One region of the Microbacterium soli genome, then DNA from elsewhere that is predicted to be linked to it. Evidence: predicted binding sites of a transcription regulator. Region 1 holds the regulator's gene; each other region holds the start of a gene.
The links. The regulator HrcA, encoded in region 1, represses chaperone genes, less so after heat shock. The targets are predictions, from matches to a motif close to TTNGCACTCGNNNNNNNCGAGTGCNAA.
Positions count from the first base shown of each region.

Region 2: groES (co-chaperone GroES) is a predicted target of HrcA. The motif match lies at 1,475-1,501, and genes of this name have one in related genera.
Region 3: groL (chaperonin GroEL) is a predicted target of HrcA. The motif match lies at 1,699-1,725, and genes of this name have one in related genera.

Region 1 covers NZ_BAABCP010000002.1:467,447-472,085, forward strand. The annotation lists gene ABD770_RS14530 (HIT domain-containing protein) at 1-206, opposite strand, end outside; gene ABD770_RS14535 (16S rRNA (uracil(1498)-N(3))-methyltransferase) at 245-973, opposite strand; gene dnaJ (molecular chaperone DnaJ) at 989-2,098, opposite strand; gene hrcA (heat-inducible transcriptional repressor HrcA) at 2,142-3,185, opposite strand; gene hemW (radical SAM family heme chaperone HemW) at 3,267-4,508, opposite strand; gene ABD770_RS14555 (DUF1990 domain-containing protein) at 4,508-4,639, opposite strand, start outside.
Region 2 covers NZ_BAABCP010000001.1:667,673-672,311, reverse strand. The annotation lists gene ABD770_RS03105 (hypothetical protein) at 1-134, shown strand, start outside; gene ABD770_RS03100 (THUMP-like domain-containing protein) at 185-1,390, opposite strand; gene groES (co-chaperone GroES) at 1,586-1,882, shown strand; gene rarD (EamA family transporter RarD) at 1,981-2,892, shown strand; gene ABD770_RS03085 (ABC transporter substrate-binding protein) at 3,056-4,321, shown strand; gene ABD770_RS03080 (ABC transporter ATP-binding protein) at 4,391-4,639, opposite strand, start outside.
Region 3 covers NZ_BAABCP010000001.1:2,120,254-2,124,892, reverse strand. The annotation lists gene groL (chaperonin GroEL) at 44-1,663, opposite strand; gene ABD770_RS09980 (LytR C-terminal domain-containing protein) at 1,792-2,382, opposite strand; gene ABD770_RS09975 (FAD-dependent oxidoreductase) at 2,448-3,962, opposite strand; gene ABD770_RS09970 (TetR/AcrR family transcriptional regulator) at 4,049-4,639, shown strand, end outside.

The DNA of each region.
Region 1 (4,639 bases):
ATGGCCACCATCTCCGCCAGCAGACCGGGGTCGCCGGCGGCGAGCTCTGTCACATCGCGGTACTGCTCGGTCACAGGGATCACCAGCACGTGCACGGGGGCCTGCGGATTGATGTCGCGGATCGCGAAGACCCGGTCGGTCCGCGCGAGGATCTCTCCGGGGATCTCCCCGTTCAGGATGCGCGTGAAGATCGAGGGCTCTGTCATGGTGCCCAGTCTAGTGAGCGCGGCTGCGTCGACGTCCGTCACCAGCGGCCGAAGACGCCGGAGAGCACCGCGATCGCCGCGGGGCCGGCCGTCGAGGTGCGCAGCACCGTGTCGCCCAGTCGCACCCGCTCCGCGCCCGCACCCTCGAGGAGCTCCAGCTCCTCGGGAGCGATGCCGCCCTCCGGCCCGACGACGAGGATGACGTCGCGGCCATCGGGTCGGACGGTGGAGAGCCTGTTCCGCGTCCATGGGTCGAGGACCAGCATCCTCGCACCGACGGCCCTCTGCGCCAGACGCGCCGTGGACTCGATCTCCGCCACCTCGGGGACCCACGGCCGATGTGCCTGCTTGGCCGCCTCGCGGACGATGCTCGCCCAGCGCTCCCGCCCTTTCACGGCCTTGGGTCCCGCCCACCGGGAGATGCTGCGCGCGGCCTGCCAGGGGATGATGCCGTCCGCGCCCAGCTCGCAGGCCGCCTGCACGGCGAGCTCGTCACGGTCGCCCTTGGCCAGCGCCTGTGCGAGCAGGATGCGCGTCTCGGGAGCGTCATGCCGGCTGCGCGCCCCGATGCGGACGCTGACGCGCGCGGCGGAGACGTCCTCGACGACACCGGACAGCCAGACGCCGCGGCCGTCTCCGAGTGTGACGCTCTCCCCCACACGCACACGCCGCACCACGGAGGCGTGCTTGGCCTCCGCACCGGTGAGATCGACGAGCTCGCCGACGGCGGCATCCGTGCATCCGGGGACGATGAAGTGCAGCGCCATGGCGTCCTCGGTCCGTCAGTGACTGCGGAAGCGGTCGCGCAGCTTGGAGAACAGCCCCTGCTGGAACTGCGCGAGCCGCGGTCCCGGCGCCTTCGTCTTCTTCGCGAAGTCCTCGATGAGGCGGCGCTGGGCGGAATCGAGCTTCGTGGGCGTGACCACCTGCACGCCCACACGCAGGTCACCGCGCTGGCTGCCGCGCAGCGGCGTCACGCCCCGGCCGCCGATGGTCAGCACATCACCGGACTGGACTCCCGGTCTGATCTCCAGGTCGACCTCCCCGTCCAGCCCGTCGATGCGGGTCGTGGTGCCGAGGATGGCATCCGCCATCGACACCTCGAGGGTCGCCAGCAGATCATCGCCGTCGCGGCTGAACACCGGATGAGGGGCGACGGTCACCTCGACGTACAGGTCGCCGTTGGGGCCGCCGGCACGGCCGACGGCGCCCGAACCGGGCAGCTGCAGGCGAAGGCCGGTCTCGACGCCCGCCGGGATGTCGAGCGACACGGTGCGCCGGGTGCGCACCCTCCCCTGGCCCGCGCAGGCGCCGCACGGCGACTCGATCCGTGTGCCGAACCCCTCGCAGGAGCCGCACGGCTGCGTGGTGACGACGTTGCCGAGCAGGCTGCGCACCTGACGCTGCACGTGGCCGGAGCCGCCGCACACGTCGCACGTGGTCGGCGAGGTGCCGGGCTGGCAGCAGCTGCCCTGACAGGTCTCGCACAGCACGGCCGTGTCGACCTCGATATCGCGGTGCGCACCGAACACGACGTCGCCGAGCTCGAGGTCGACACGCACGAGGGCGTCCTCTCCGCGCTCGCGTCGCGATCGCGGACGGCCCGAGCGACCGCCTCCCGCCCCGCCGAAGAACGTCTCGAAGATGTCCCCGAAACCTCCGAAGCCCGCGAAGCCGCCGTCATGCTCGCCCCCACCCATGTCGTAGCGTCGGCGGGACTCCTCGTCTCCCAGCACGTCATAGGCGTGCGTGACGAGCTTGAACCTCTCGGAGGCCTCGGCCCCCGGGTTCACGTCGGGGTGCAGCTGCCGCGCGAGCTTGCGGTACGCCTTCTTGATCTCCTCCTGGGAAGCGTCACGGGACACCCCGAGGACTTCATAATGGTCCGCCACGATCACCTTTCTGCGTGTGCGTGCGTGTGTGCGGCCGTCCGCATCAGCGGGCGGCTCCGTCCTCCTCGAGCAGGCGCGACAGGTAGCGCGCCACCGCGCGGGCCGCGGCGAGGTTGCTCGGGTAGTCCATCCGGGTCGGCCCCATGACGCCGACGCGCGCCATCCCGCCGGGGGTGGCGTAGTTGCTGGCGACGATGGAGGCCTCCCCGAGCCCGAACGGCGCGTTCTCGGTGCCGATGCTGGTGGCCAGACCGTGCTCGTCGGTGACCATCTCGCTCATCAGCCGCAGCAATGTCACCTGCTCCTCGATGGCCTCCAGGAGCGGATGGATGCTGCCGCGGAAGTCCTGCTCGCGGCGTGCGAGGGTCGCCGCCCCCGCCATCACCAGTCGCTCGTGCCGGAACTCCGCGAGCTCCTCGGAGATGACCCCGGTCAGCGCCTGCAGCGCAGGCTGCAGACGCGGTGCCGTCGTGATCCGCTCCGCACCGCCCGGCTGCTGGATCCGCTCGGCCGCCTCGCTGACGGCACGACCGGTGATGAGTGATGCCAGTCGGGCCCGCAGCACGGCTGTGTCGGCCTCGTCGAGATCGACCGGCAGCGGGGCGATCCGCTGCGAGACGCCACCGGCGTCGGTCACGAGCACCACCAGCATCCGGTCGGATGCCAGGGCCACCAGCTCGATGTGGGTGATGTTCGCCTGCGCGAAGGAGGGGTACTGCGCGAGCGCCACCTGACCGGTCAGCCGCGTCAGCACGCGCACGGTGCGCGCCATCAGGTCGTCGAGATCGGCGGGGTCGGACAGGAACGTCTCGATGGCGTTGCGCTGGCCGGCCGAGAGCGGGCGCACCTGCGCGAGATGGTCGACGAAGACCCGGTACCCCTTGTCGGTGGGCACCCGTCCCGACGAGGTGTGCGGCGCGACGATGAGCTCCTCGTCCTCCAGCTGCGCCATGTCGTTGCGGATGGTCGCGGCGGAGACGCCGAAGGCGTGCCGCTCGACGATCGCCCTGCTTCCCACCGGCTCGTGGGTGGCGACGTAGTCCTGCACGATCGCGCGGAGGACTTCGAGTCCTCGTTCTGTGACCATCATCCCTCCCGCTGGCACTCCAACCTTCCGAGTGCCAATCCTACCCGCTCGCGAAGCCGAGGAGCCCGGGAGCGGCGGGTGTCAGTCCGTGAGCGCGCGCACGACGGCATCCGCCAGCAGCCGCCCGCGCAGGGTCAGGCGCACCCGCCTGTCGCGCAGCGCGGAGGCCGGATCGATCAGTCCGTCGGAGATCAGCTCGGCGACGCGCCCACGGTGGCTCTCGGCGATATCGGCGATGGACAGGCCCTCGGCGAGCCTGCTGCGCAGCAGCACGCGCTCCAGGGTGCGCGCCTGCGCGTCCGGCTGCTCGCGTCCTGCGGCGGGCGACTCCTCGAGCGCGAGGCGCTGTGCGTATGCTGCGGGGTGCTTCACGTTCCACCAGCGCACCCCCGCGACGTGGCTGTGCGCGCCGGGCCCGAAGCCCCACCAGTCGTATCCCCGCCAGTACGCCAGATTGTGGCGGGATCTGTGCGGGGAGGGCGTCGCGGAACCGGCGTCCGACCTGGCCCAGTTGCTGACCTCATACCACGAGAACCCCGCGTCGGTCAGCCGCCGATCCGCGCTCTCATACATGTCGGCCTGCAGATCGTCATCGGGAGCGGGCACCTCGCCGCGTCGGATCTGACGGGCCAGCTTCGTGCCGTCCTCGATGATGAGGGCGTAGGCGGAGATGTGATCGGGTTCCAGCTCCAGTGCGGCCTCCAGCGAGCGCTCCCAGTCCGCAAGCGTCTCGCCGGGCGCGCCGTAGATGAGGTCGACACTCACCGCGAGCCCCGCGGCGCGCGCGGCCTGCACGGCCGTGCGCACGTTCTCGGGTCGATGGGTGCGATCCAGCGCCGCCAGCACGTGCGGGACGGCGGACTGCATGCCGATGGAGAGCCGGTTCACGCCGGCCTCGCGCAGCGTGTCGACGACCTCGGGCGTGACGGTGTCGGGGTTCGCCTCAACGGTCACCTCCGCGCCCTCCCGGATGCCGAACGCACCGGTGGCCGCGTGCAGCATGCGCGCCAGATCGCCGGGGGGCAGCAGCGTGGGCGTGCCCCCTCCGAAGAAGACGGTGTCCATCGGTCGCAGTGCGCCGACGTCCGTCAGCACGCGGCGGGCGAGATCGATCTCACGGATCAGCGTGTCGGCGTACTCGTCCTGCCGCGCCCCGCGCAGCTCGGTCGCGGTGTACGTGTTGAAGTCGCAGTAGCCGCATCGGACGCGGCAGAACGGCACATGAAGGTACGCGGAGAACGGCGTCGACGCGTCGACGCGCACGGTGGAGGGAAGACGACCGTCGGAGGGCGCCGGATCTCCCTCCGGCAACGGCCCGCCCATCAGACGGGTGTCGCGTACAGCGGCGAGATGGCCCGCAGGTAGCGGGAGAACAGCTCTCGCCGACGACGACGCACCATGCCGGGAAGCCGGTACATCACCGAGGTGGGCGAGTCGAAGGCGCGCACGGTGAA
Region 2 (4,639 bases), on a different contig from region 1:
GCGTGACCTGGACGAGGTGGCGTGGCCCGATCCTCACGATCACCGAGCTCACGAAGCGTGCGAACGTCGTCGGCTGCGATGCCCCGACGGGCGCCTGCACGGCCATCGACGACAGGACCGGCGACATCGGCTGACCGGTGCGGACCGGCGTCCGGTCGGCCGGTCGGGCCGGTCGTGGTGCGTGTCAGACCCGGTCGGCGAGGATCGCGATGCGGCCCTCGGGAGTGCGCGTGAGGATCAGCACGGCCTCCTGCGAGCCGCGCAGGCTGAGCCTCTTCCGGAACGTCGCGGGGTCGATGTCCATCCCGCGCTTCTTGATCTCCAGACGGCCGATGTCATGGGCGCGCAGCGCCGCGTTGATGGTCTTCGCATGCGCGGGCATGGTCTCGCGCACCCGGAACGACTGCACGAACGGGCTCGTCACCGCGGAGTCCCCCGTGAGATACGCGATCCTCCCATCGAGCATGCCGGCCTCCAGCATCCGCCCCGCGTCGCCGATGAGACGCGCGCGGATCACCGCCCCGTCGGGCTCGTGCAGGAAGGCGCCGAGGGCGCGCACCGGCACGTCCTCGGCATCCGCCGCTGCCGTCAGCTCGTGCGACCGTCCGCCGGAGACGACGAGTGCCGCGCGCCGGACACCCTCGCGGGCGAGCGGGCCGCTCCACAGCACCAGCTCGACCACGCTGCCGTCGACGCTCACCCACTGCGCCTCGACGTCGTGGGGGATGAGATCGCGGTCCATCCCCGGCCCCAGCTTGATGCCGGTCGGGTGCGTGCGCGCGACGTCGAGGCACCAGCCCAGTCCCGGCGACCAGTCGGATGCCGCCAGCCGACGCGTCTCGCTGTGCCCGGCCGTGCGGCGGGCCGGGTCCAGCCACACCGCCCGCGTGCCCGGGTGCGTCGCCGGGCCCGCGTCCACGGCGTCCTCGGCGAAGCCCCTGCGCACGTCGACATCCTCTCCGAAAGGAGCCAGGTTGTACGCCGCGATGCCCGCGGTCACCTCGTCAGCGTCCATCGCCGTGACCTTCAGTCCCGCGCCGGCGAAGGCCAGGCTGTCGCCGCCGATCCCGCAGCCCAGGTCGGCGACCTCGGTGATGCCGGCCTGCCGCATGCGGGCCGCGTGCAGGGAAGCGACGTTCAGCCTGGTGGCCTGTTCGAGACCGGCCCGGGTGAACAGCATCCGTGCGGCGAACTCACCGAACTTCGCCTGCGCTCGCGCGCGCAGATGCGCCTGCCCGACCACCGCGGAGACCAGGTCGGGGGAGTGCCCGGCGGCGCGCAGCCGCGACACGGCGCGGGTCGCTTCCGCGGAGGAGCCGATCGATCCCAGCTCGTCGAGCAGGTCGAGTCCTTCGTGGGTGAGCAGCGCCGTCAGCTCGGAGATCTCCACCGTGCAAGCCTATGTCCGGCGCGTCCGGTCGCCTCCTTGACGCGGAGGCGACGACCCGCGACAGGGGAACCGGAACGCGAAGAACTGGCACTCGCATTGCGTGAGTGCCAGCGCACGGCCTACACTGGAGTTAGCACCCTCGGCATGAGAGTGCTAACAGTCTTCTGATCTCAGTCACGAAAGAAGAGGTACACCGTGTCGGTTTCCATCAAGCCGCTCGAGGACCGCATCGTCATCCAGCAGGTCGAGGCAGAGCAGACCACCGCCAGCGGTCTGGTCATCCCCGACACCGCCAAGGAGAAGCCCCAGGAGGGCGAGGTCGTGGCAGTGGGCCCCGGCCGCATCGACGACAACGGCAACCGCGTTCCGCTCGACGTCGCCGTGGGCGACCGCGTGCTCTACAGCAAGTACGGCGGAACCGAGGTGAAGTTCGGCGCTGACGAGTATCTCGTGCTCTCGGCCCGCGACGTCCTCGCGGTCGTCGTCCGCTGACGTTCTGACGCAAGTCCTCGAGGGGTCCGGATGCTGAGCATCCGGACCCCTCGTCGTCCCCGGGGCGTACGGCGGGGCCGCGCCGTTAGGCTTGGGCGGTGAGCACGAGATCCGCAGGCGCCCTGTACACGATCGGCGCCTACCTGCTGTGGGGCGTGTTCCCGCTGTACTTCATCGTGCTCGCCCCCACCGGGCCGTTCGAGGTGGTCGCCTGGCGGCTGCTGCTGACGCTCGTGTTCTGCATCCTGCTGCTGGCCGTCACGCGCGGGTGGGGGAGGCTGCGCGCCATCCGGCGGCAGCCGAGGCTGCTGGCGCTCAGTGCGCTCGCCGGCGCCCTCATCTACATCAACTGGCAGGTCTTCGTGATCGCCGCCATGAGCGAACAGGTCGTCGAGACCAGCCTGGGCTACTTCATCAACCCGATCTTCACGGTGCTGCTGGGCGTGCTCGTGCTGCACGAGCGCATCCGCCTCGCCCAGTGGATCGCGATCGGCATCGCCGCCGTCGCCGTCGCCGTGATCATCGTCGCCTACGGCTCCTTCCCGTGGATCGCGCTGTCGCTCACGGTCTCGTTCGGCCTGTACGGTCTGGTCAAGAAGAAGCTGGGGGTCGCGGTGGACGCCGTCAGCGGCCTGACCCTGGAGTCCTTCTGGCTCATCCCGATCGCCGCCGTCATCCTCCTCGTCGTCGGTCAGGGCGACGGGATCACGATGGGCACGGTCAGTCCGCTGCACACCGTGCTGCTGTCGTGCGCGGGCATCGCGACGGCGGTGCCGCTGCTGCTGTTCGCCGCGGGCACGAGGCGTGTGGACCTGTCGCTGGTCGGCATGATCCAGTTCATCACGCCGATCCTGCAGTTCCTGCTGGGCTGGGCGGTGCTGGGCGAGCCGATGCCCGCCGAGCGCTGGATCGGGTTCGTCCTCGTGTGGGTCGCGATGGCGGTGTTCATCACCGACCTCGTCGTGCAGAAGAGCCGTGGCCGGCGCGCGGAGCCCGCGCGGCTGGTGTGACGCCCGCACGGCCGGCGCGAACCCCTCGCGTCCGGTGTCGGCGATCGCCCAGCGGATCGTTAGGCGACCGAGACACGTCCGGTTACAGGTCCGGCCGCGGAACCGAATAGGCTGAAACACATCCGAAGGTGGTAATCCACGTTCAGTTACGCAAGGGAGCAACATGAACGCATTGAGGAGCTCGCGATCGGCGAGAATCTTCGCGGGGATCGCGCTGCTCAGCGCCTCCGCAATGGTGGTCGCGGGCTGCAGCAGCACGCCTGCCGAGACCCCGGACGGCAATGACGGCGGTGACGCGAAGCCCGCTGCGGACCTCACGCTCAAGCTCGGGTCGCTGCTTCCGGTGACCGGGCAGCTGGCCTTCCTCGGGGCGCCGATGGAAGCCGGCGTCCAGCTGGCCGTCGACCAGATCAACGAGGCGGATGCGGGTATCACCGTCGACGTGTCCAACGCCGATGAGGGCGACCTCGACAACAAGGCGTACGAGACCTCGATCACCAAGCTCCAGGGCGAGGGCATCAACGCGCTCGTCGGCGCCGCGTCGTCGAGCGTCAGCAAGCTGATCCTCGACAGCAACGTCAACGCGGGCATCGTCATGGTCTCCCCGTCGAACACCTCTGCCGAGTTCACGGGCATCAACGACCTGTACTTCCGCACGGCGCCGAGCGACAACCTGCAGGGCGAGGTGCTGGCCAACGAGATCGCCGAGGACGGCGCCACCACCCTCGGCATCATCTACCAGAACGACCCGTACGGCACCGGTCTGGCAGAGGCCATCAAGAACACGTTCGAGGGAGCGGGCGGCAAGGTCGTCGCCGAGGCGTCGTACAACCAGGGCGACGGGCAGTTCAACGCGCAGGTCTCCGAGATCGCCGCGGCGAACCCCGAGGCCGTCGCCATCGTCTCCTATGAGCAGTTCAAGACCATCGGCCCACTGCTGGGGGCGGCCGGAGTCGACACCAGCAAGCTGTACCTCGTCGACGGGAACCTCTCGAACTACGAGAAGGACAACCTGTCGATCAACCTCGAGGGCTCGAAGGGCACCCGCGCGGGCGCGGAGCTTCCTGACGACTTCCTCGAGCAGCTGAACGCCGCATGGACCGCCGCGGGCAACGACAAGATCAACGACCTCACGTACTCGGCTGAGGCCTACGACGCGGTCATCCTCATCGCGCTGGCGGCTCTGCAGGCCGGCTCGGTCGAGGGTGCGGACATCGCCGGTGAGATGGTCGCCGTCTCCGGCGGCACCGAGGGCGGCACGCCGTGCACCACGTTCGCCGAGTGCGCCGACATCATCAACGGCGGTGGCCAGGCCGACTACGACGGTCTCTCCGGCAAGGTCACGTTCGACGAGAACCACGACCCGACCGGTGCCGCCATCGGCGTGTACCAGTACGGCGCCGACAACAACAACACGCGCATCAAGTAACACGCGCAGCAGAAGGGGCCCGGATGCATGGCATCCGGGCCCCTTCTCCTCTGCTCTGCGGCGAACGACCTACGCGGCGTCGTCCTGCCCGAGGGTGCCGAGGTACAGCCCGATGACCTTCGGGTCCTCCAGCAGCTCGCGGCCGGTGCCCTCGTAGGCGTCCTTGCCCTGGTCGAGCACGTAGCCGCGGTCGCAGATCTGCAGGCAGCGCCGGGCGTTCTGCTCGACCATGATCGTCGTGACGCCGGCCTTGTTGATGTCGGAGACGCGGATGAACGCGTCGTCCTGACGCACGGGCGACAGGCCGGCCGACGGCTC
Region 3 (4,639 bases), on a different contig from region 1:
CCCTGTCGGAGCAGGGGGCGTTCCGTCTGTCGATCAGCCGGACTCAGAAGTCCATGCCGCCGCTGGGGTCTGCGGCCGGAGCGGCCGGAGCCTTCTCGGGCTTGTCGGCGACGACCGCCTCGGTGGTGAGGAACAGGCCGGCGATGGACGCCGCGTTCTGCAGCGCCGAGCGGGTGACCTTGGCCGGGTCGATGATCCCCTGTGCGAACATGTCGCCGTACTCGCCGGTGGCCGCGTTCAGGCCCTGGCCGGCCGGGAGCTCGGACACCTTGTTCGAGACGACACCCGGCTCGAGACCGGCGTTGAGGGCGATCTGCTTGAGCGGAGCCTCGATGGCGACCTTGACGATCGACGCACCGGTGGCCTCGTCGCCGGAGAGCTCGAGACCCTCGAGCGCCTTGGCCGCCTGGATCAGCGCGACGCCACCACCCGCGACGATGCCCTCCTCGACGGCGGCCTTCGCGTTGCGGACGGCGTCCTCGATGCGGTGCTTGCGCTCCTTGAGCTCGACCTCGGTGGCCGCACCCGCCTTGATGACGGCCACGCCGCCGGCGAGCTTGGCGAGGCGCTCCTGGAGCTTCTCGCGGTCGTAGTCGCTGTCGGTGTTGTCGATCTCGCGTCGGATCTGCGTCACGCGGCCCTCGATCGCAGACGCCTCTCCGGCGCCCTCGACGATGGTGGTCTCATCCTTGGTGATGATGACCTTGCGCGCACGCCCCAGAAGGTCGAGCGTGGTGTTCTCGAGCTTGAGACCGACCTCTTCGGTGATGACCTGGCCACCGGTGAGGATCGCGATGTCCTGCAGCTGAGCCTTGCGGCGGTCACCGAAGCCGGGGGCCTTGACGGCGGCCGACTTGAAGATGCCGCGGATCTTGTTGAGCACGAGCGTCGCGAGGGCCTCGCCCTCGACGTCCTCGGCGATGATGACGAGCTCCTTGCCGTCCTGGATCACCTTGTCGACGACGGGCAGCAGGTCCTTGATGTTGCCGATCTTCTGGTTGGCGATGAGGATGTACGGGTCCTCGAAGACGGCCTCCTGGCGCTCCGCGTCCGTGACGAAGTACGGGTTCAGGTAGCCCTTGTCGAAGCGCATTCCCTCGGTGAGCTCGAGCTCGGTGCCGAACTGCTGCGCCTCCTCGACGGTGACCACGCCCTCCTTGCCGACCTTGTCGATCGCCTCGGCGATGAGCTCGCCGATCTCGGAGTCGGCGGCGGAGATGGACGCGGTGGCGGCGATCTCCTCCTTCGACTCGATCTCCTTGGCGCTGGCGAGCAGGTCGGTGGTGATGGCCGCGACGGCCTTCTCGATACCGCGCTTGAGGGCGATCGGGTCGGCGCCGGCTGCGACGTTGCGCAGACCCTCGCGGACCAGAGCCTGAGCGAGGACGGTGGCGGTGGTCGTTCCGTCACCGGCGACGTCGTCGGTCTTCTTGGCGACCTCCTTGACGAGTTCCGCGCCGATCTTCTCGTACGGGTCGTCGAGCTCGATCTCCTTGGCGATCGACACACCGTCGTTCGTGATGGTGGGGGCGCCCCACTTCTTCTCCAGCACGACGTTGCGACCGCGCGGGCCGAGGGTCACCTTGACGGCGTCGGCCAGGGTGTTCAGGCCGCGCTCGAGGCCGCGACGGGCCTCCTCATCGAAAGCGATGATCTTTGCCATGAGTCTTTCGTCCCTCCCGGACGTAGGCGATGAATTTAGCACTCAGGGTGATCGAGTGCTAATACTCAGTCTGGCACTCGACCCATGAGAGTGCAAGCCGTCGGCAGTCGGAGTTCGCCCAGCGCGGATCAGCCCGCCGGAGTCTCCTCCCCGCCGCCCGGCGAGGGCTCCGCGGTCTCCACCCGGTCCATGCCGATCACGACGGTCAGCTGGGGGGACCCGCTGACATTGAGCGGCGCGTAGTGGTCGCTCTGCTCGGCCTTCACACCGCCCAGCAGCTCGGCCACGCCCAGTGCCGCCGCCTCGTCCGCCTTCTCCACGTAGAACACCGTCGTCTCGGGGAACTCCGACGTCGACCCTCCGTTGCCGAGCACGTCCGACTCCTGCCATCCGTGGTCGATGAGCGTCTTCCGGACGGTGGCGACGGCACCGGCCTGGGGCGTGGCGTTGAGGATGAGCACCCGATAGGAGGTGTCGACCTCGGCCAGCACGCCCTGCGTCTGCTGGGGCTCGGCGGGCGCGGCTGTGCCGAACGGGTCGATCCTGCCCATCAGCACGAGGGAGATGAAGATGCCCGCGGCGATGAGCACCAGCGCGATCGCTGCGGACCACAGCAGGGTGACCGGGCCGTTGATGCCCGGCTGCTCGGCGCGGTGCGCACCGACGCGCCCTCCGGTGCGGGGGACGTCGTCGAATCGGTCGCGGGGAGGCTGGGGCACCCCTCGATGCTAACCGTTCTTCCCCGGCGGATCGCGAACGGACAGGCGAGGGAGGACCGCCGATCTCAACGAGCCGATGGCTCCCCTCGGTCGATCGCCGCGAGGTGGTCGGAGATCATCCGCAGATCGCCGCCGTCGGAGATCATGCCGATATGGCCGTCGGGACGGATCAGGACGAGGGCGCCCTCGCGTGCGCCGTACGCAGCGGCGAGCTGGCCCGCGGCATCAGCGATCTCGCCGATCCGGGTGGGCTCTGCCACGACCTCCAGCGTGTCCAGTCCGAGGGACGGCGCGGCGACCCCCGCGACCGGGCCGAAGCTCAGCAGCGTGAACCGGCCGCCGGCGGTGAGATCGAAGAGGCGATGCATGCCGTCGACGCCGCGCAGCCCGGTGGCGTCGGGCGCACGGTCTCCGGCGCGCAGCAGAGCGTCGCCGCCACGGTCGTCGCGCGAGAGCCATGAGCCGCGATAGCCGACATCCAGCTGCAGCGTGCCCGCAGTGCGTCCGGTCGACATGCCGCCGCGCGCGATCGTCCGCGCCAGCCGCGCGTCGGAGGCCGCGAGCACTCCGGCGGCGATCGGCCGACGCTCGGCCTCGTAGCTGTCCAGCAGCTCCGGCGCAGCGCCTCGCGCGACCGCCGCGAGCTTCCAGCCGAGGTTGTGGGCGTCCTGGATGCCGGTGTTCATCCCCTGCCCGCCGGCCGGTGAGTGGATGTGCGCGGCATCACCGGCGAGGAGGACGCGACCGTCGCGGTAGTGCTCGGCGAGGCGCGCATTGGCGCGCCAGAGTGTCGCCCACTCCGGCTCGTGCAACCGGAGGTCGCCGCGGCCGGTGCGCTGCTCGAGGATGGTCTGGAGGTTCACCAGGCCGAGCCCGGGATCCTGCCCGGGAGCGATGCTCGCCTGATACTGGAACAACTCGGTGGACGGCAGGGGGCACAGGGTCACCATGCCCTCCGGATGCCGCCACATGTGCCAGGCGTCCCGGTCGAGCCCATCGACCGCGATGTCGGCGACGATCATCCGGATCTCGTCACGCGTCTCGCCCACGAAGGCGATGCCGGACTGCTTGCGGACGATGCTGTGGCCGCCGTCGGCGCCGACCAGCCAGTGCGCCGTGATGGTCTCGGTCGTGCCGCCCACGGCGACCGTGGCCGTCACCCCGGCATCCGTCTGCTCGAACGCGGTCAGCGCGGTGCCGAACTCGACCACGCCGCCGAGTTCGACGAGCCGAGCGCGCAGCGCCTCTTCGACGCGCCACTCCGGGATGGTCAGACTGGTCGTGTACGGGATGTCGGGGCGGTTCCTGAGCTCGGCGGGCTCACCACCGCCGACCTTCACCGCACCATCCGGTCCGGTGGAGCGCATCGGCATCGCGAAGCGGCCGTGCGCGATCACGCGGTCGGCGATCCCGAGATCCTCGAACACCTCGATCGTGCGCGGCTGGACGCCCTTGCCGCGGGAGCCGCGCTGCGGCCCTTCTGCTGCCTCGATCAGGCGGAATGACACGCCGCGACGGGCGAGTTCGATGGCGAGGGTCAAGCCGGTCGGCCCGGCGCCGACGATCAGAGCAGTGGTCATTTCATATCCTTCTTAAGAGTTGAATACTTCTCTTAAGAGAGTAAGACGACTTGCTAAGAAAAGCAAACATATCTTAAATTGGAGGGATGACGGATTCTGCGGACGCGGCGCCACGCCGGCGCCGGCGTGGCGCCGCGCTTGAAGCCGCACTGCTGGATGCGGCATGGGATGAGCTCGTCGCGACCGGATTCGCGAGGCTCACGATGGAATCCATCGCGGCGCGCGCGAACACCGGGGTCGCCGTGCTGTACCGCCGCTGGGCGAACAAGGATGAGCTGGTGCTGGCCGCTCTCGAGCGCTACCGCAGCACCCATACCTTCGAGCTGCCCGACAACGGCACACTGCGCGACGACCTCATCGACGCACTCACCGGGATGTCGGCATCCGGCTCCACCTTCTTCGCGATCGCGGCCGCGACCATGTTCACCGGTCTGATCACCACGGGCGGGCTCACGCCGGCGCAGGTGCGCGACCGCGTCTTCGGAGAGCAACGGCTCGCTCGCGTGCGCACCATCTACCAGCGCGCGCACGACCGCGGCGAACTCGACCTCGCGCGGGTTCCCTCCGCAGTGCTCGCCATGCCCTTCGACCTCGTGCGCCACGACCTGCTCATGGATCTGAAGCCGCTCCCGCCGGAGCGCATCCGTTCGATCGTCGACGACCTGTTCCTGCCGCTG